Regions from separate parts of the Dysgonomonas sp. ZJ709 genome, predicted to be linked through region 3. Evidence: riboswitches for the same ligand, from Rfam matches in the RefSeq annotation. Region 3 holds a riboswitch; each other region holds the start of a gene.
What was found. Region 3 has a riboswitch for cobalamin ahead of G7Y56_RS05035 (cysteine-rich CWC family protein). Riboswitches for the same ligand answer to the same signal wherever they lie in the genome.
Positions count from the first base shown of each region.

Region 1 (7,541 bases), on a different contig from region 3:
TACTGTTATCTCGGGTGGAGAAGAACTGAAACAATGGAAACCGGCTTTGTCTGATACGACATTGACAGCCTCGACTCTCAACTTGGATGATCGACTATGGGATCAGGTGAAGCAAGAGTATCCGATAGGAGAGCAAGGTACATTTATGTTCGATTTCCCTAACAAGAAAGCGGATGCTTATCGCATTTGCTTCAATCCGGCGAATGATGATACATATTACAAAAGACATTTTCGTTTCTTCGATCAGAACACGCTGGAAGAACTCGAAGGTGGTGGTATCTATGGCACTGCTTACGAAGATTCGTCTGCCGGTGATAAGCTTTATCGTATGACCTACGATATTCATGTTGGAGCTATTGGCGGACTACCGGGTAAGATAGTCGTTTTTCTTGCAAGCTTAGGTATTGCCAGTTTGCCGGTCACCGGATACATCATTTGGCATAAGAAAAGAAAGAAATCAAAGAAGGGGAAGAAATAGATATATAAACTTTCTACCGATAAAAAGCAGATATAATTAATATGAATTATATTTGCTTTTTCTTTTATACGAAAATATCTACACATAGCTTGAAAACAATAAGATGGAAAAACTTAGATATCTGAAACTAGATGCTTTTATTGCCGGAGAGTCTAATGGGAATCCTGCTGCATGCATATATCTTGAAAAGGATCAGATTTTATCTGAATCTGATATGCAGAATATAGCTAAGGAGCATAAAGGCTTTGTGTCCGAAGTTATTTACTGTGCTATGGTTGATAGCTCTTCGTGTAATTTGAGATATTACTCGTCGGAATGCGAAGTCGATTTTTGCGGACATGGTACAATTGCGTGTATGTACCATTTATTAAAAACGGATGAACAGCTCAAACAACTACCCGAAATAAAAATAAATACAAAAAAAGGCAGTTTAGTAGTTTATAACGAGCTTCAATCTTTAGATGCAGTTTTCATAACAGCTCCAAACCCCGAGTATTTATCGGTGACAGTTGCAGCAGAAGAAATCTCCGAGAATTTAGGTGTTATACAAAATATGCTTGATAAGCAATATCCTATTAATTTTATTAATGCCGGCTTAAGAACTCTTATAATACCGATTACCAATCTGGATAATATATTAGCCTTAAATCCAGATGAAGAAACATTGAAAGCTTTCTGTATAACAAATGAGATTGACATTATACTTGTTTTTACTACAGATGTAACTAATGAGAATAATAAGATAAGAACTCGTGTGTTTGCTCCTAAATTTGGTTATCTGGAAGATGTAGCCACAGGATCGGGCAATTCTGCTATGGGTTACTATATGCTTAAGCATAATCTATGGAACAGAGAACCTATTTCTATTGAACAAAACGGAGAACAAAACGCTTATAATGTAGTTAAATTAAAAATGAGTGAAAGAAAAGTTCTTTTTGGAGGCAGTGCTTCTGTGAAAATAGAAGGAACTTATTTTCTTAATACAAGTGATAAGTAAAATAAATACGTAGTGAATAAATCGACTAAGATAAATTTTATTCTACCATTCAAACCTCGCCGTCCGGCAGGTGGATTTCGGGTAATGTATGAATATGCCAACCGATTAGCAAAGAAAGGATATTCGGTTCATCTTACATATCCTATCCGTACACAGTATATGGAATATCGTTTGCCTTATGTCGCTCGTTATATTCTGTCTAAGGTAGAAGGCTTTCGTAATGACAAGTGGTTTAATTTCGATCCGTCTATTACGATGTCTTATGTTCCCCAAGTAGATGACAGATATGTAGTAGATGCAGATGTTGTAATTGCTACATGGTGGTCTACTGTCTTAGAAATGGGTAGGCTAGGTGCGGCGAAAGGTAAAAAGATAAATCTTATTCAAGGTTTTGAAAACTGGACAGGGCATGAAGACCTATTATATGCTTCGTACGATATGCCTGATACAACAAATGTTGTTGTAGCCTCTTACCTTAAAGAGATTGTAGAGCAGCATACATCTAAGCCTGTTGCATTAATATATAATGCTGTCAATAATAAAGAGTTTTTTGTAAAAGATAAAATAGAAGAGCGAACGCTTGCAACAGTTGCGATGACCTATTCTATACAAGAAATAAAAGGGTCTGAATATGGTCTGAAAGCATTAATGCTTGTGAAAGAAAAATATCCTGAGTTGCAAGCCTATCTATTCGGTGTGTGCCCTCAGCCGGAAGGTTTGCCCGACTGGATCAAGTTTTATCGTGCGCCAGATAATCTTTGCGATATATATAATCGTAATGCGATATTTCTTTCTAATAGTTTTACCGAAGGTTTCCCACTTACACCTGCCGAAGCTTTATTCTGTGGATGTGCATTAATTTGTACCGATATAGCCGGACATCGTGAATTTGCTATTGATGGAGAAACGGCTTTACTTGTTGAGGTGAAAAATGCAGAGCAGATGGCTGAAAGAATTTGTTATTTGATCGATAATAATGAAGAGCGCATCTCATTGGCGCATAGGGGTAATAATTACATTCAACGTTTTAGTTGGGAAAGTGCCATTGAGAAGATGGAAAATTTAATTAAACAGATTGTATAATATATTGAAGATTGTAAATATTTTGCACATTTACTTGTTATCTCTTAAATAATATATATTTTTGTAAACGTATTTGGTTTGGATAATTCATTTCGGATTATCTGATTAAAAGGGAATCAGGTGAAAATCCTGAACAGACCCGCTACTGTAAGTTCTAACGAACAACATTTTGACATTACCCTCGCCACTGTTAGAAACAGTAAGCAGTGAACAGTAAACAACAATTTGGTTGATAACTGATGACTGACAACTGATATGATGGGAAGGCCGTTCAAAATGAGAACAAGTCAGGAGACCTGCCAGACAAAATAAATATTCAGACTTTCGAGGAATAAAGTCTTGAGATCAAATGCACATGGTTGCACGTTTGTATTTATACATTTTGATTATCATTTCATTTCTTCTGTTAAGACTATTCAACTTTAGTCTGGATTAGTATTATACTAAATAAACTGATAATTATAATGAAAAGAAAGTACTTAGGTTTAGTGGCATTTTTTGCTTTGACTTTTACATTCGCATCATGTTCTGATGACGACGATGTAACAAATTCTGATGAAACGGTTGTAATAGAAAATGATAAAGCTCCGGCTACTATGGCTGCCGATGGTTTTTATATTTTGAATGAGGGTAATTTTACTACAGATAATGCCAGTTTAAGTTTCTTCAATAATGACGGAGCTATATCTTATCGCGCGTATGCTGCTGCAAATTCGGGAGAGACTCTAGGTAAAACAGGGCAATTTGCAACAATTTATGGTGATAATGTTTATATAGTATCGTTTGGCGGAAATAGGCTTGTAGTAGCAGATGCTAAAACATTGAAGAAGAAGGCGGCTATTGAAAATATTGCAGGGAGCGACAATGCGGCACGCTCTTTTGTAGGGGTGAATAGTAAGAAAGGCTATATATCTACTAATAGTGGAATTAGCCTCTTTGATATTGAGCAGTTGAAAGTAGGTACAACTATTGCTGGTATTTCCGGCGAAGTTGTTAATATGTGTCTTGCAGGTAAATATGTATTTGCAGCTGTTATCTCGGAAGGTATTTATGTTATAGATACTTCAACTGATAAAGTAGAAAAAGTTATAAAAGACAATACAATAAATTCAGTTGCACAAAGCAAGGACGGAAATATTTGGGCTGGTGCTACCAGTAAACTGATTAAGATAAATCCATATACATTTGAAGCAACGACAGAAGTTTCGTTTTCAGATACCCATATCGAATATTCTTGGAATGTAGGGAGTTTTTGTGCCAGTACTCAACAAAATGTTTTGTATTGGAAAGATGGGAATAAAGTTGCTAAATATGATATAAATAGTAAATCGCTTAATTCAGCATTTTATACGCTGGGTAAGCATGATAATGGTGACCAGCTTCTTTTTTATGGTGCAGGATTAAGAGTAGATCCTTTAACCGACAATATAGTTTTGTCAATGACAACAGGTGTATGGGGTAATGATATAAATGTAGTACAGTTATTGACACCTCAAGGAGCATTGAGTAAAACGATAAACGTAAAAGGAGGTGCAGATAATACCGATTACTATTGGTTTCCGGCTATGCCATTCTTTAAAGACGTAAACGCTCCTGCTATATTGACTAATCAAATCGTGTTGAAGCCTAACGAAGAAAAGACAATTGATCTGAATGAAGTAATTATAGATGCCGATAACGCATCATCATCTATAATTAAGAGTCTGCTTACTTCGTCTGCTGAGGGTGATATTGCTCAATATGAATTGCAAAAAAATATGCTGACCCTGAAATCTTCGGCTAAGACCGGAAAGATGGTTATTAAACTACAAGCAAATTCAAATGGCAAGATCGTAGAAAAAGATATAAGAATAGATGTCAGAAATTGACGCTTGTTTTATTTGTGTATAGGTAAAAGAGAGAGGCTGTTCGTGGTGGAACAGCCTCTCTTGATTTAAGCCCTTTTCGGATTCACTACTTTACTTAATTTATTTAGATCATATCAGTGCTTCTCTTGATGAAATTGTTCAGAGCTTCACCTTTCAGCATGCCATTCGATAATAGAGCCAAATCGATAAGTTGACGTACGGTTTTGCTTTCAGCTGCATAAGCCGTTACAGCATCTTTTTCTTTGCCCTCTACATCTGCCATAACCTTTTTGATCAGTGGATGTTCGGTATTCAATACCAAATTGTAATTATTAGGCATTTCACCATAGAACGACATTCCGGTTTGCATAGCAGACATCTCTCTCATACGACGCATAAACTCGTTTTGAGTGATTTGTATTGGCTGCGCTTTTTCACCTAATGCTTTATAATCGATTGTAAACTCTGTTTTCTCAATTTTAGGAAGTTGAGAAGTGAATGTTTCGCTCAATTCTTCTTTTTGTTTATCGGTGAGATTAACCTCTACTGCGTCTTCCTTTGCAATAAGATTGTCAGCTGTATCGCTATCTACACGCACGAAGCGGCTTTTCTCGAATTTTTGTTCAAGTAGTCCGGCCATGTGTACATCTAGCTGCCCATCGAATAAAATTACATCATATCCCTTTTCGGTAGCATTGTTAATATAGGTATATTGCTCGTCTTTATTACTTGCATACAAATATATCAGATTACCTTCTTTATCTGTTTGATCGGCAGATATAAGTGTCTTATATTCTTCGAACGTAAATGCTTTTCCATCTGTATTTTTTAGTAGACAGAATTTTTGAGCACGATCGTAGAATTTCTCGTCAGTCAGCATGCCATATTCGATAAATACTTTCAAGCTATCCCATTTTGCTTCAAATTGGGTGCGATCGTTTTTGAATATTTCCTCTAATCTGTCAGCTACCTTCTTTGTGATGTGATTAGATATCTTTTTCACATTCTGATCGCTTTGCAGATATGAACGGGATACATTCAACGGAATATCCGGAGAATCGATAACACCATGCATCAGTGTTAAGAACTCAGGAACGATTCCTTCTACCGAATCGGTTACGAATACCTGATTGCTGTATAATTGTATCTTATTTTTGTTGAGATCTACATTGCTCTTTATTTGAGGAAAATATAAGATACCTGTCAGTTTGAACGGATAATCGACATTCAGGTGAATCCAGAACATCGGTTCGTCAGACATCGGGTATAGATCCTGATAGAATTTTTTATAATCTTCGTCTTTCAGGTCTGCAGGTTTACGTGTCCAGATTGGATTCGTGTCATTGATTATGTTGTCTTCTTCGGTTTCTACCGATTTGCCATCTTTCCATTCTGTTTTTTTACCAAAAGCAACAGGTATAGGTAAGAAGTGACAATATTTCTTTAATAAACGACTGATTTCACCTTCTTCAAGAAAGTTCTTGTTCTCATCATCTATATATAAGATAATGTCGGTACCTCTTTCAGCTTTTTCTACATTCTCCAATGTATATTCAGGAGAACCGTCGCAGCTCCATTTAACAGCCTGAGAATCTTCCCTGAATGATTTAGTAACGATTTCTACCTTTTGTGATACCATAAATGAAGAATAGAAACCTAACCCGAAGTGTCCGATGATAGAATTCGCGTCATTTTTATATTTATCGAGAAACTCATTTGCAGAAGAGAAAGCTATCTGATTGATATATTTTTCAATTTCTTCGGCATTCATTCCTATACCTTTATCCGATATAGTGAGTGTACCTTTCTCTTTATCAATGCTTACACGTACAGTGATATCTCCAAGTTCTCCTTTGAATTCGCCCAAAGAAGAGTATGTTTTTAGCTTTTGTGTAGCATCTACTGCATTCGATACTAATTCACGAAGAAATATTTCGTGATCGCTATACAAGAATTTCTTTATGATGGGGAAAATATTATCGGTTGTAACCCCAATTTTGCCTTTTTGTTCCATAATGATATTTTAAGTTATTAGTTATATTATTTTGATTCTATTAAAGCAAATAAGATGCCAGACAGATCGGACGTGTCATATTGTCTTGTTAGATCCTTAATGTTCTTAAAATGAATAAATTATTGAGGGCTTAAATTGTTAAAAATAGGCTTATTTTGGCTGATAGATTTTTTTTATGTCATATTTAACATGTTTTCTGCATGTGTTAAATATCTATTAATCAATACATTAATTTGTAGCTATTAGTTGTTTTGACAATTGTTTCTTAAAAAAACTATATTTATTTCATTTTAACTAAAAAAACTCGTTACATTTGCTTTATAATTAATAAGAAATAAAGATTCTTATGACTTGAAAACTAATGGATTATTTATCACGCTAAATACTGAAATTATGAACACAACTAATCACAAAAATAATAAAGAGTTTGAAGATAAATTAGTCGATCTTCAAAACAATATGATGAATTTTGCATTAACTCTTACATCTAACAGAGAGGAAGCAAAAGATTTGCTACAAGAAACAACACTAAGAGCGCTTGATAATAAAGAGAAATATTATGAAAACGTAAATTTCAAAGGTTGGGTGTTTACTATTATGCACAATATATTTGTGAATAACTATCGTCGTGTGGTTCGTAGCCAAACAATGATAGACCAAACCGAAAACCTGTACCATTTGAATATGCCTCAGGATTCAGGCTTTGATACTCCTGATGGTGCTTATACAGTGGCTGAGATTACAAAAGTGATCAATAGTTTCTCTGACGAGTACAAGGTGCCTTTTACAATGCATGTTTCAGGGTATAAATATGAAGAGATTGCTCAAAATCTTGTTTTACCTATCGGTACAGTAAAAAGTCGTATTTTCTTTGCAAGAAAAAGACTGCAAGAATTGTTGAAAGATTACAGATATCAAGATAAAGACTAACTTCCGATATAAGTTCGCAAAAGGGTCTGCAATACAATATTGCAGACCCTTTTTATTTTGAGAAATAAACCTCTTTTAATAAATAAAACAAATGTTATATCACGTTTATTTATTAAGTTTGTACAAGAAATTATAAATAATCACGATTTTAATTAAGTTTATATGCACAATTGGTTTGAATGTAAGGTGAGT
Region 1 is NZ_JAAKEM010000009.1:99,573-107,113, reverse strand. Features, by position in the region: gene G7Y56_RS08510 (PepSY domain-containing protein) at 1-478, shown strand, start outside; gene G7Y56_RS08505 (PhzF family phenazine biosynthesis protein) at 582-1,475, shown strand; gene G7Y56_RS08500 (glycosyltransferase family 4 protein) at 1,488-2,558, shown strand; cobalamin riboswitch at 2,616-2,877, shown strand; gene G7Y56_RS08495 (DUF5074 domain-containing protein) at 3,023-4,426, shown strand; gene htpG (molecular chaperone HtpG) at 4,530-6,419, opposite strand; gene G7Y56_RS08485 (RNA polymerase sigma factor) at 6,813-7,349, shown strand; gene G7Y56_RS08480 (DUF4494 domain-containing protein) at 7,512-7,541, shown strand, end outside.
Region 1: another riboswitch for cobalamin. It lies ahead of G7Y56_RS08495 (DUF5074 domain-containing protein); the one in region 3 lies ahead of G7Y56_RS05035 (cysteine-rich CWC family protein).

Region 2 (7,541 bases), on a different contig from region 3:
TATCTGCATGTTTTCCTTTTATATCTTATACTTACATGCATTATCTTTTTCGGTGTAAACTCAATTTATGTACTTCTGGCAGGGGGTAAAAAAGGATTTGTTTCATTTTGGAAAAATATGCTGACCCCTTCGTTGACAGCCATAGCAACATCATCGAGCGCCGCTTGTATACCTGTCAATATAGAAGCATCTAAACGGATGGGCGTTCCTGTTAATATAGCTGAGACAGTAATTCCATTAGGAACAAATATGCACAAAGACGGTTCGGTAATGTCAGCTATCATTAAGATTATTTTTCTACTTACTATCTTCGGACAGGAGTCTATGGTATCATCCAATATGTTTATGATAATAGGAGTAGCTTTGCTTGTCGGTGCTGTTGTTGGTGCTATCCCAAGTGGCGGAATGACAGGCGAGTTACTGATCTGCTCTATCTTCGGATTTTCACCCGAACTGGCAGGTACATTATTAATCATAGCCACTATTGTAGATATTCCTGCAACTTTACTCAATTCTACCGGAAACGTAGTATGTTCGTTATTAGTAACCCGCTTATCGGAGGGTAAAGATTGGGTTAAACAAATTGCTACTGAAAATGTTGATTAAAATAAAGATAACATAATATGAAAAAGTTTTTATTTAGCACTATCCTCTGCTCTCTATTCGCTAGCGGATCGATAAACGCACAGGAATCAAATGATGCTCTGAGCTTGAAAAAAATATTTCATGTAACAGATTCTGCTGCTACAAATCATCGAACATATCATGCCCCTTATATAGGCGTTTCGGCTAGTTACAGTAATAACAATGCTTCGCGGATTGCAACAGCTTATACAGAATCTATTGTAAAAGCAGGTGGTATTCCTATTATCATACCAGTAACAACAGATGCTGCTACACTATTAGATATCGTAAAACGTATCGATGGGCTTGTTCTTTCGGGTGGTGGTGATGTTAATCCTGCATATTACAACGAAGAACCTAATACAGAAACGTTAGATACAGATACTTTGCGAGATGAATATGAGCTGATGCTACTTAAATTTGCAACAGATCGTAATGTACCCGTGCTTGGCATTTGCCGTGGCGAACAATTAATCAATGTGGCATTCGGAGGTACACTCATTCAGGATATTCCTTCTCAGTACGAAAATAAGAGTATAAAACATTCACAAACCGAAGCTCGTGAAATAGGAACACATTATGTATCAGTCGCTCCCGGTTCGCAATTAGCTACTATTGTGGATGATAGAACAGAATTGTTTGTAAACTCGTTCCATCATCAGGCCGTAAAAGATGTAGCACCCGGATTTAAAGCCGTTGCAACCGCTACAGATGGTGTCATAGAAGGAATCGAAGCTTATCCCAACAGACCTATTTTAGCAATCCAATGGCATCCCGAAGCTCATGTAATGGGTGGCGATAAGACGATGCTCGAAATATTTAAATTTATGGTAAAAGAAGCTAATATTTATCGTCAGGCGAAAGAAATACATCAACGTATTCTATCTGTTGATACGCATACAGATACGCCTTTAGAATTTAAGAAAACGGGTTTTAATATTGCTAACAGAGATACTAATCAGGTAAACCTACCTAAAATGGAAGAAGGCAAACTGGATGGTGTCTATATGGCTGCTTATATAAGACAAGGTGAACGAGATAAAGCTTCTTCGCAAAAGGCTGTCGACTATATCACAGGCTTGATAGAAGGGGTACATAAGCAAGTGGGCATGAACAAAGATAAGTGTGATATTGCATACACAAAAGACGATCTTATCAGATTGAAAGGAGAAGGTAAGAAAGCTGTATTTATCGGTGTGGAGAATGGTTATGGCATAGGTAAAGATATTAGTAATCTGGCTCGCTACAAGAAAATGGGCGTCGGTTATATGACCTTGTGTCACAATAAGGACAATGATATTTGCGATACATCGAATGCTGCATCTACCCAAGAGTGGAAGGGGTTAAGTCCATTTGGTGAAGATGTGATACGCGAGATGAACAGCTTGGGAATGATTATCGATCTCTCTCATTCGGGAGAAAGCACTTTCTGGGATGTAATAAAACTATCTTCTCAGCCAGTTGTAGCAACTCATTCGTCGGCTCGGGCATTATGTAATAAAGACAGAAATCTGACTGACGATCAACTGCGTGCCATTGCTAAGAATGGTGGAGTAGTACAAGTTGCAATTGTAGACATGTTTGTAAATAAAGACCCTAAAAAAGCGAGTCTGACAGATGTTATCGATCACATCGACCATATCGCTAAAGTAGCAGGTATAGACCATGTAGGTATCGGCTCCGATTTCGATGGTGGTGGAGGCGTAATAGGCTGCTCAGGGGCGAACGATTTAATCAACATTACTGTAAAGCTAATAGAAAAAGGATATTCAGAAGACGATATAGCTAAAATATGGGGCGGTAATTACTTACGTGTTCTTGATAAAGTACAATCTTCAGCTACTAAGTAATCTGTATATAATTTATATAAAACATAAAGGCTGCATAGATCAATCTATGCAGCCTTTATTATATGTTATTACAGTTATATATTACAATGTTTTGACATTTAGATTTCTCCATAATACTTTTATACCGCCACCATCGTGAATCTGTAGGGCGATACGGCCTTGGCCTGCTCCAATCTTAGCATCATCGAAGTTAACCATCTCTTGGCCATTCAACCATGTTGTTACATTGTCTCCAACGGCTTTGATGCGAAGTGTATTCCATTCTCCTTCTTTGAGAATGGTTTCTTTTTCGTCTGGTATTTGGATTAACCAGCCTCGACCATAAGATTCATAGATGCCGCCTGTGTCGTGACCTTTTGGTGCTACTTCTACTTGCCATCCGTTTACTTTTACGTCTTCTTCGATGAATGATCGAATAAATACGCCTGAGTTTCCGTCTGCTTCTTGTTTGAATTCTACTGATAGGTCGAAGTCATCATAATACTCGCGGGTAGCCAGATAACCGTATTGTTTGTCGGGACCGCTCTCACATACTAATAATCCGTCTTTCACGTACCATAGTTCTGTGCCGTATTTTTCCCAGCCTTTGAGATCGACTCCATTAAAGAGTGATACTTCTTTCGATTTGCGTGGAAGTTCTTTTACTTTTATATTGCGGAAAGATGCCGGGTAACCATGGTCTTGTAAGCAGAATACGCCTTTTTTTGCTAAACCATATTCAGGAGCATGTGCCCATTTACCACTGTTTTTACGGTCGAACCAATCGTCTGTCCATGCTTCGAATTCTAATATTTTCACGCCGTTCAGCCAATGTTCCACATGACCGTTATCAAATATGATTTTCGAGTTATTCCATTCTCCGTAGGGATTTACTTTCATCAATGTTGTGTCTGGTAAATGCATGGCATAGTCTACGCCTAGTTTTTGCCAGTCTTCGAGTGGTTCGGGAAAGTTAGGGGTGTCTATCAGTTGGTATTCAGGTCCTGTGACATAAGGTACTGCAAATTGTGGACGCTCTACTACATGGTATAGCATACCGCTGTTTCCGCCTTTAGATAGCTTCCAGTCCCACGATAGTTCGAAATTTTCGTATTGTTTTTCACTGACGATGTAACCGCTGGCATCACTTCCGTCACCTTTGGCTTGGATGCAGCCGTCTACTACATGCCATGGTTCGGTTAGTACGGAGTCGTTGTAATCGCGCCAGCCGTCCATCGTCTTGCCATCGAATAATAAAACCCAACCGTCAGCTGCTTCTTCAGCGGTTAGGGTGTTGGGCTCAGTACTTGAGCAAGAACTGAATAGCATTAATGAGGCTGTCGCAGACATCATTATACTCTTGATAGTTAATTTCATGTTGTTATATTTAAGTTGATAATAGAGAAGAATTATTTTATGGTGTTTTTAATTATAGATTTAAATTGTAAATATATAAGAAAAATTACAATTTTAAAAATATTTATTTTAGTGATTAGAAATTATACGATATAGATTTAATTTATGATATTATAATAGACATCTATTTTCTTTAATATATGTTATAAAAAGTATAAAAATCCTACCTTTGCATCTGCTTAGGTGATACAAAAAGATATCCATCTTTTGTATTAAAAGGGAATTCGGTTAGAATCCGAAACAGTGCCCGCTACTGTGAAACTCTTGTTAAGTTTTGAGCAACCCTCTTGCCACTGTCAGAAACAGTGAACAGTAAACAGTAAACAACAATTTCGTTGATAACTGATGGCTGATGACTGATATGATGGGAAGGCGCTCAAAATGGAGTAAGTCAGGAAACCTGCCAGGCAAAATACATTAATTTATGTACTCTCGGGGTCAAGAGTATAAGTTATTAACATCTTATTCTATTTATTCTCAATGAAGAAGAAAGTATTTTTTACAGCATTGTTGTGCTGTTTTGTTAATGTTTTATGTGCACAAATCACATTAAAAGGGAGGGTAGTCGACGAAACTGACCGTCCAATTGCAAATGCTACAGTACGCCTCGAAAAAACGACAATTGGAACAGTTACCAATGCAAATGGTTTTTTCGAACTGAACAATGTCCCGAATGGGGACTACACTCTAAGAGCTAGTCGTATGGACTTCGAAGCTACTCGTCTAGATGTAAATGGCTCGAAAGAAGATATTGTACTTACATTAGTAAAATCATTTCTAAATCTCAATGAAGTTGTTGTTACAGGGACAGGAACACATCGCCGTTTGCAAGAATCGCCTGTTGCAATAGAAGTAATATCGCAGAAGGAATTAAGAAATGTGAATATTCCTACTTTTGAGAATGCAATGATTGCTCTTAATTCATCCTTTACATTCAGCCCAAATGCTATGGGTACATATATGCAGCTAAACGGTTTAAGCAATAGGTATATTCTTATATTGATAGATGGTAGAAGGCTTGCAGGTGATGTAAGTGGAAATATCGACCTCTCACGTATCAATATGAATAATGTGAAACGTATCGAAATACTTAAAGGTGCTGCATCGTCTCTTTATGGCTCGGAAGCCATAGCCGGTGTAGTAAACATTATTACCGACAAGCGTAAAGAGAAAATTTTCGCATCGAGTAATACACGTTATTCGGAATATGGACAGTTTACTCAAGGTATAAATGTAGATTTGAATCTGGGAATATTTTCATCTTCTACGGCATACCAACGGAATCAATCAGATGGATGGCAATTAAACTCGAAAACAGTAGACAGTAAAACAGGCGAACTCGTGGATACCGAAGCGCAAGCATCCATGCGCTTTTACTCCGATATATTAAGTCAGAAGCTTTCTGTTGCTCCAACAAAACAATTAAGCGTGTATGTGGAAGGTAGTCTTTATGATAAAAAATATATACGCGTACCAAGTGTATCAGCATATAATATGCTATACGAAGATTATTCGATCGGTTTGGGTGGTAAATATCTTCTCAAAAATGAAGGTGTTATCTCATTGGATTTGAATACAGACAACTTTGATTATTCGCAAGTATATATAGCTGATAATACGAAAACCGGAGTCGTAGCCGGAGATGAAGTATTTGTTCGTCGTCAAAAATACTATAATGCCAATCTGAAAGGTGTATTTAATGCCGGACAATATAATAAAATTTCAGTCGGTACCGAATATAGAATCGATTACCTGAAAAATGAAACTGATGTAAGAGACGGATCGAAAGATGTTTATACATCAGCTATCTATGCACAGGACGAAATAAGATTGCTGAATAATAAATTACAGTTTGTACCGGGTATCAGATATGTATATCACGAAACATTCAATAGTAAATTAACACCTAAATTGTCAGCAATGTATACGCTCGATAACGTAAATTTCAGGGCATCGTATGCAGCAGGATTCAGAGTTCCCGATTTAAAACAGCTTTACTATGAGTCATATGGCACAAAAGAAACTGTTACTGTAGGAAATCTGGACTTAAAACCTGAAACTTCGAACTATTACTCGATTGGTACCGAATATATCAGTGGTAAATTTACCGCATCGATAAACGGCTACATTAATGAAGTTAAAAACATTATTGAAAAAGAAAGTGTTACACCATTGCCCGAAGATGTAGAAAACGGTTTTCCTAAAAGAGACCAATATGTGAACAGGGATAAAGCACGTATCAGAGGATTCGATGTATCGTTCAACTATTACATTGGCGCAGGCCTTACAGCAGGTGGGGGATATGCTTATGTGAGAGCTAAGAATCTGGAAACAGGAGAAGATCTTCAACGTATAAGCCGTCATACAGGAAATGTAAATGTAAACTATGCTAAAGATTGGGGATTATTCAGATCAAACTTCAATTTTAACGGACGTCTGCAAAGTAAAAGATATTTTTCTAACGAATGGGCACGTACATATCAATTATGGAATTTATCGACAAACCATACATTCAAAAGTATGAATGGTGTTGTGCTTGAACCTGGCTTTGGTGTTGAGAACTTATTTAATTTTGTAGATGACAGACCTTATGGAAGTAGCTACGCTACACTATCTCCCGGGCGTACATTCTTTGTAAGTTTAGCAATAAAGTTTAGTAAGTAAAATATATACAAATAGAAAAAGAGACTGAATGCATTATTCAGTCTCTTTTCTTTTTATATAAAAAATCTTTCCATCGCTCCTCCACATCTCCTTGCTGATTCATCTCGAAGCGTGCCATAACAAAAAATAAATCAGATAAGCGATTTACAAATTGTAATATAACAGGAGATACTTCATCTGTTTTATTCAGTGTCCACAACCTGCGTTCTGCCCGGCGGGCAATGGTTCGCGCTAATTGCAGATGTGCAGAAACCAAATTGCCACCCGGAAGAATAAAGTGAGAATTTTGACCCATTTTATTCGTCAGGTTATCGATTTGCCCCTCACATAGCGTAACTAAATTATCAGACAGTTTATTCGGATTCTTTTCGCGTATATCGGAAGGTGTTGCCACATGCGACATAACAACCATCATTTCAGATTGTATAAGAAATAATAATTGCTGCCATTCATGTTCATCAGACAGATAAGCACGTACAACACCTATCATGCTGTTCAGTTCGTCGAGGCAACCGTTTGCTTCAATACGTATATCATCTTTATCCACACGCAGACCACCGTGTATTCCTGTTTTGCCCTTATCTCCACCTCGTGTATATATTCTCATAACAATATTTTGTTTATTCAAAAAGACTCAATAAATCCAGTTGTGCCCAATAAATATGGGTATAACCTGCAATCAGATTTTTGTAACGAAATAATTTGGCATCCACTTCTATGCCTTTTGCATTATATATTTTAGCAATAGAAATAGAATTTTCAGCATTTGCTATTTTAGAATAATGAAACTCGTGTCCTTTAATATTCTGCCCATTGTAACTGAGACTACGGTAACCCAACTTTAGCCTCATTTGTTGCATAGTAGCATTTTGTTTCAAAACATCTACCATTGGATAAACATTTCCATCCTTATCTGTAATAGATGAGCACAAATACATCATACCACCACATTCAGCTAATAGCTTACCTCCATTTTCAATGTAATTTCTGATACTCTCGTGCATCGAT
Region 2 is NZ_JAAKEM010000016.1:25,015-32,555, reverse strand. Features, by position in the region: gene G7Y56_RS11780 (dicarboxylate/amino acid:cation symporter) at 1-606, shown strand, start outside; gene G7Y56_RS11775 (gamma-glutamyl-gamma-aminobutyrate hydrolase family protein) at 624-2,474, shown strand; gene G7Y56_RS11770 (DUF1080 domain-containing protein) at 2,556-3,830, opposite strand; cobalamin riboswitch at 4,034-4,292, shown strand; gene G7Y56_RS11765 (TonB-dependent receptor) at 4,350-6,533, shown strand; gene G7Y56_RS11760 (cob(I)yrinic acid a,c-diamide adenosyltransferase) at 6,571-7,140, opposite strand; gene G7Y56_RS11755 (cobyrinate a,c-diamide synthase) at 7,154-7,541, opposite strand, start outside.
Region 2: another riboswitch for cobalamin. It lies ahead of G7Y56_RS11765 (TonB-dependent receptor); the one in region 3 lies ahead of G7Y56_RS05035 (cysteine-rich CWC family protein).

Region 3 (7,541 bases):
TTGCATCCGGTAGGTTGGTGAAAAAACTGATTTTATCAATCGATTCAGCATAGTTATTTGCGTAAAGGAAGTAATCTACTTTATACCCTCTCGAAATAATATCGTAAGTAGCTGCCGGTATTGTTACACGCGCATTTATTTTATCGGGATTGGTATAGATACCTCTGTCTAATTGTGCAAAAGCATAAGCAGGATCAAGATCATCTACACGTACAAATGCACCGATCTCAGTACCGTAGCCTTTAATCGTACCATCTTCTTCTTTCTTCAGATAACCCATGTCATCGAATATGATACGCATGTGGCGTATATAACTTTCGTTCAAAGAGCGGAAGGCTTCCAGACTTTCCGATTTTCCAGCGCCACTATCTCCCATAATGATGATGTTCGCCTCTTTACCGTTCTTCAATGCTATATTTACCATAGCACCATGAATAGGAAGACGATCGTTTTCCATTTGCTTGATGTTGTGCAATGTAAGCAACATCTTTTTCATGTATCCAAAATAATCGATTTCGTCGCAGTGGTTAGCATATCCTATCAGAATGTCATTCTTTTTATCTTTATAGTAGAATGTTCGTTTCTCATCATGTCCGTCAGGATATCCGAACAGGTATATCATATCGGGTTTTTTACCAATATATTCGCTTTCTTTAGCTAATTCGAACAGATTGGATAAGCTGAATCCGTGAGACATGAAATCCTTGTGGAAATAAACGAATGTGAGCATATTACCTACTTTGGCAGGGAACAAGAACCAGTCGCTTTCATTTAGAACAATATTCTCTAACGGATTTTCTTTATGCTCCTGAAAGATACCATCGCGAGTATTTCTTTTTGTGTAAGAAATAAACGGAGGGTTGAATACTACCGATGTGATAAACGGTATTGTAGTTAACCCATTGTATTCAATAGGGCAGTTCCACGATATGTCGCTAAGGGTAAGTCCTGCATTTGCACCGGCTATTAATTGGCGGTATACATGATGCTGATAGCCCATAACAGTTTCTTCGACACGTCTGTATAGTGATAGTACCAATTCGTTAAATAATTCGTTTGCCTGAATGAAACGAACACTTTGCAATCCATCGCCAATAATGCTATTGTGTACTATGGTATAACGTTCGAGTTTGCGCCAGAATGTATATAAAAGTTCTATCAGTTCTATGAATAAGTCTTTATCTTCGAAAAAGATATTGTATTTATTATCAACCCTCATTACTTCTTCGGTGTCGCAAACCGAAAGAAGCTTAAATACTTCGATCAACGTTTTAGCAAATACATCATCAGTCTTGAATGTTTTGATATAAAAATCGTAGATGATCACATCTTCTTTTTTCAATTTCTTAATAAAGGTTTCTATAACTTTATTAAACCCGTAACTGCAAAGTATTTTTTGACGAGAGTCGCAATATTTCAATGTGAAATTGATAATTGCCTTACCTTCACTTAGAGTAAATTCTTGTAACATAGTGTTTTTATTACTTGTTTATTATATATATTATTCTTTTTTATTCCGCATTAAGAACCTCTTGCATAACTACCGATTATGCAAGAGATCATTAATTAGATCCAAGAAGGAATAAAGCTTCTATTCAGATCATGTTTTCTAGCATCAAATTTAATCAAACTTACCTATACATCTTAACTAATTATTGACTTATTTTTAAGGATTATGTGAATAAAAACTAAGTTTTTCGTATATCTCTGTTTTATAGACGGATATTGCTTAGCCGATTTTTGCTTTATTTATTTTTTCAAGATATGCTGGATTAATAACGCAAGCATTAAAGTATGCATTTGTTTCTTTCAGGCACTCGGGGCATAAACAGTTGTCATAATTGTCTTTTATGTAATCTCTTACTCCGCTATTCAAGCTTATTCTTGAGCATTGGCACAACTCTATTCTGTCTTCTCTACAAGCGAATGCAGTAGAGCATTTCTGGCATATTTTTTTCATAATCTGAATTTTTTAATTAAACATTCTCTTTGATGATCTCTATTGTATTTTAGGAATCTCTTTCTTTGATTATTATATTATCATTTGTCAATCTATTTCTCTTAAAAGAGGGGAGAATAGAGCTAGACTAAACTGGATGATATCTTTATCGAAAGATATTGCATACAGCGTCTATATCTGAAAAATCATATATGCCTGATGCTTAAGCTTGTAATAAAACAAGCATCTATGAATTTTCTCTAATAATGTAAAATAATAATTTAACTTACTATCTCTGTCCTTTATCGCGAAAGACGAAATCTATGTTTATTGGCAGGTCTTCTGACTCACTCTTGTTTTGTACTACCTTCCCATCATATCAGTTACCAATTATCAGTTATCAGTTATCAACTAAATTATTGTTTACTGTTTACTGTTTACTGTTCACTGTTTCTGACAGTGGTTGGGGCTTTGTACAAACACTATTGTAGAGTTTACAGCAGCGCGACTGTTCAGGGCTTACACCTGATTCCCTTTTCATTACTCATCCGAAGATTGCGGATTATGTAACACCAATTCAAAAGCAAAGTTATTTAATAAAAAATAATATGCAATATTTTTTAGAAAAAGTTATTGACAAAGAAAATGCCTTACAGTTTATCTGCAAGGCATTAATTATTGGGGTTGTATTTGTTATTCATTATCCAGATCCCATTCGTCAAAAAATGAGTAGTCGTCGGAGAATTGTTCCAATTCGCGACGGTCTTTTTTTGTGGGTCTGCCTGTGCCTCGGGCACGATCTACAAAACCGCTGGCTTTTGATAATTCGAGTATTTCAAGTTGAGAGGCAGGTGTTACATCTTTCATGAATCCGGAAACAAGTTTTGCTCCCATTCTTCTTTCTGTAAGATCAAGCACCTCGAAAGAGTAGGTAATAGGCTGTTTGCGTATCTCAATGATGTCGCCGACCTTAACCATACGCGATGGTTTAATGTTCATGCCTTTCATCGTGATGCGTCCTTTTTTGCACGCTTCGATAGCAATGGTACGTGTTTTGAACAGGCGTACAGCCCACAGCCATTTATCTATCCTTACTTCGCTTTTTCCTTCTTTTTCAGCCATATCAATCAACCTTTATTTTTTATTATATTGATTCATCGTATTTTGGATTCCAGCCAGACAGAAACTTTTTATTATTTCTTCGCAGATCGTAAATCTTTCTTTCATGGCATCTTCTTCCTCTTTAGAGAATCGGCTGAGTACATAGTCTACCTGTGCTCCTTTGTTAAAGTCGCTGCCTATACCGAATCTTAAGCGGGCATAATTCTGAGTGCCAAGAGTTGTCTGGATGTGTTTTAATCCATTATGTCCGGCATCACTGCCTTTTCCTTTGAGGCGTAATGAGCCGAATGGTAACGCAAGGTCATCCACTACAACAAGTAGATTCTCGATTGGAATCTTTTCTTGTTGCATCCAATAACGAATGGCATTACCGCTGAGGTTCATGTAAGTTGAAGGTTTTAGCAGGATGAGTGTTCTTCCTTTGACTTTCAATTCGGCAACCTCGCCGTAACGCTTGTCTGTAAAAACAATATTGGACGCTTCAGCTAAAGCGTCCAATATTCTGAATCCTATATTGTGGCGGGTATAGTGGTATTCGCTACCAATATTACCTAAGCCGGCAATTAAGTATTTCATTTGATTATTTTTCTAAATCAATTAGCCATTTTTAGCTGCAAGACCTCTTGCTGCACGAGTCAATTGAACACGACATACAACTGCATTGCTGGCATTCAATAGCTCTAGGTTGTCGAAGCTTAGTTCGCCAACTTGTACCGATTTTCCTAGTGCAAGCGGTGTTACGTCAACATGCAGTTTTTCAGGAATATCTTTGTAGAGAGCTTTAACTTTCAGTTTACGTAAGTCAAGAGATAGTTTACCCCCTGCTCTAACACCTTCTGCAAGTCCGTCAAGAACAACAGGAACTTCGATAGTTACCGGTTTGTTATCAAAGATGTGAAGGAAGTCAAGGTGAAGGATTGCATCAGTCACCGGATGTATTTGTACATCTTTAAGGATAGCTTTGTAGCTTGTTCCGTCAAGATTAAGATCGATAAGGAAAATCTCCGGAGTATAGATCAATTTACGAACATCGCTGTTTGTAACTGAAAAGTGAATAGCTTTAGCATCTTCTCCACCATATATAATAGCAGGGATTTTGTCTTCTTTACGGAAAGCTTTAGTCGCTTTTTTACCTAGGTCGTTTCTTAGAGAACCTGTTAATTCAAATGTTTTCATCTTTTAATTTTAAATGTGTTACTCAAATCAAGGATTGCTTCCTTATTCCCATCACACGGGCTTATAATTAAGCGGTGCAAAGATAGATGTATTATTTTTATTTTCCTAATTTATTTAATGATTTTGACTCCTTTAGGGGCATCGATTTTAGATGTTATTTTTCCATTTGCATCTTTTGTATGTTTCACTTTTACAAGCCCGTAAGGTGTAGGGAAGGAGCCTTCTGCAAATTCGAGATTGCCCAAATGAGGTTCTATCCTTATTGTTTTACAGCCAGCTTCGATCACTTGGATACCTAGTACATGTTCTGTTAACCATGCGGTCGGACCTGAGGCCCATCCATGACAAAGGCTATGGCGTAAGCCGACATAACAGTAATTTCCATAATCTCCGTGTATATCTTTTTTGCCTGCTTGTACCGGCGCATCTATCGGAGAAGCGTTCTCAAGCCAATCAATATTAAAGTCTTCCCAGAATGTTGTAGCACCAATGCTTAGCATGCCACCCCAATATTGGCGGATATAGTCAATAGCTTCATCGTAATTGTCGGCTTTTGCCATTGCTTGTAGCATATAATACCCATAGAATGTGGAGAAATCGTGCACGCCATTATTGGTTACAACACTATTTCCTTGTGTAGGGGTAATTAAATCTACAATCGATAATAAGGCTGCTGCTTGTTTCGAATTATTTGTTTCGGGTATATGTTTCTTTAACTTGTTAATAGCTTCTTCGCATTCTTTAGCAGTTTCCTTTTCATTTAGAATAAGGCACATATCTTTACCGGCAGACAAAGACCATACCATTAATGCCTGTAAGCCACCGTGTATAGCTTCTTGATTTTCGCTTGAAGGCCAATCCATAAAACGCCAGCCATTCAGTTTTTCACTTCCGTTTTCGTCTATCATCGAGCATAGCTGTTTAAGAAGTGGTATGAGGTATTCTCTTTGTTCTTTCAGGTATTTCAAATCGGCATGATGCATATACCAGTCTTTGTGCATGATAACCCACCACATCGAATATGAACTGATGCCATTTATCCAGTTGGGCAACGGGGTTAAATCTCTATTCAAATCTAACGATTTCGGTACAACATCGTTGTATCCGAATACAGCATTTATAGTAGATACTTCAGGGTGCATATCTCCAGCCCAAACCAAACGATCGCGTTTTATGCCATCCCATAGATAGTCCTGCATATTCAGGTGAACGGTATATGCTCCTGTTAACCATATATTATTCAATAAGTCGTCACTACTATTGAAAGAACCCAGATAAGGAATATCCTGATAGACAAGTATAGCTCTCGCTTCTTTTAATTGTAGCTCAGCTTTATTTTCAACCAGATCGATACGAACAAATCTGAATCCCGAATTCCCTATTTCGATATTCCCTAATAATGGAACGTCTATAATCTGATCTCTGATGGCATGGTCGTTAGTGGCTTCTTTTTCTCCAATATTGCTCATTACTTCACTAACGGATTCACCTAAGCGCACACGCATTTTGATCGGTTTTCCGGTACTGGTTCTACCAGTGATAAATTGCATGCCACCATGTATTTCTTTGCCAAAATCTAAAACAATAGCAGGGTGATCTGTGCTGTCACTTTTTAGAATACATGTCGGGTTATTTGATAAGTCTGCCTGACCGTTCCCTTCTCGCAATAAAAGATCTTCGTTCTGAATAGATGCTCCTCCGTCTGATTTCATCCATACTATTCGGGTCGGAGATATATACGAGCGGGTGAGAGAAGATGGTTGTGCTCTATCACTTTGGCTGTTAGTAAATATGGGAGGGAGTTTTTGCGAGTATATATTGGCAGAAGAAAATAACAAGAGTAAAACAAATGTTATTCTAATCGATGTACGTATTTTCATGATACTGATTTTAAATGGGGTTAGCAGCTGATTAATCACAACAAAAGTAATATATAATGCAGTTTTGTTACTGTATTAATTGATATTAGTAGTTGAAAAAATGACACATGGATGATATGAATGTAAAGTAAAAACACAAAAAAAGGTTGTCCAATGGACAACCTTTTTTCTATATAGAATAATATTCTTATTTTTTCTTTCCTTGATTTGCAACAGCATCCATCAAAGCTTTGATTTCTTCAGGATCGCCTAAGAAATAATCTTTAACAAGATTGTTGTTTTCGTCAAATTCGAATACGTAAGGAACTGCAGTAGGCAAGTTTAACGAAACGATATCTTCATCAGAGATGTTCTTCAAATGTTTGATGATACCACGAAGGCTGTTACCATGAGCAGCAACAATAATTTCGTTGTGATCTTTCAATGAAGGGAAAATAGTATCGTTCCAGTATGGAAGTATTCTATCCACAGTGTCTTTCAATGCTTCTGTAAGAGGAAGATCTTTTTTGTCGACACCTTTGTATCTAGGGTCTAGATAAGGAGAACGAGGGTCGTTAGCATCAAGCGGAGTAGGAGGTACATCGTAGCTACGTCTCCAGATAAGAACTTGCTCGTCACCGTATTTCTCAGCGGTTTCAGCTTTGTTCAATCCTTGAAGCATACCATAATGTTTCTCGTTCAAACGCCAAGATTTTTCAACAGGAACCCAATCTAAATCCATTTGGTCTAAGATTGTATTCAATGTTTTATTAGCTCTTTTCAAGTAAGAAGTATATGCTTTTTCGAATTTGAAACCTTCTTTTTTAAGCAATTTACCTGCTTTGATAGCTTCTTGTACACCATTTTCAGTTAAGTCTACATCAGTCCAACCTGTAAAACGGTTCTCTTTGTTCCAAGTGCTTTCACCGTGGCGAATTAATACTACTTTTTTCATTTTCTATTTTATATTAAAATTGTTATTCTTTCTGCTATACAAAGTTATTCAAATTTGATGAAAAAACAAGACCTGTTTAACGAATAAATATCCATTCCTTGTCGCTTGATAGTTGTGGTGCAAACGAATATCCTTCCGTGTCGAATGCTTTCAGATGCTCTATGTCGGTCAACTTATTTTGAACGATGAATCGTGCCATCATGCCCCGTGCTTTTTTCGCATATACTATTACCTGCTTATATTTATTTCCATCATGTTCTTTAAATAAAGGTGTTATGATTCTGCAACCTTTAGGTAGCTTCTTCCGATCTACTGCTTTTGTATATTCGTTCGATGACAGATTAACCCATATATTATCGTCAGCTAACAGTTGTTTACTCATATATTGAGTAATTGTATCGGACCAATAGTTATATAATGTTTTCCCTTTTGGATTATCGAGCGGGCTTTGTAACTCCAGACGATAAGGTTTTATTATATCGAGTGGACG
Region 3 is NZ_JAAKEM010000004.1:172,483-180,023, forward strand. Features, by position in the region: gene G7Y56_RS05030 (phosphoenolpyruvate carboxykinase) at 1-1,471, opposite strand, end outside; gene G7Y56_RS05035 (cysteine-rich CWC family protein) at 1,730-1,960, opposite strand; cobalamin riboswitch at 2,254-2,531, opposite strand; gene G7Y56_RS05040 (RNA-binding S4 domain-containing protein) at 2,633-3,061, opposite strand; gene pth (aminoacyl-tRNA hydrolase) at 3,074-3,637, opposite strand; gene G7Y56_RS05050 (50S ribosomal protein L25/general stress protein Ctc) at 3,659-4,237, opposite strand; gene G7Y56_RS05055 (alpha-L-rhamnosidase C-terminal domain-containing protein) at 4,348-6,117, opposite strand; gene gpmA (2,3-diphosphoglycerate-dependent phosphoglycerate mutase) at 6,305-7,051, opposite strand; gene yaaA (peroxide stress protein YaaA) at 7,128-7,541, opposite strand, start outside.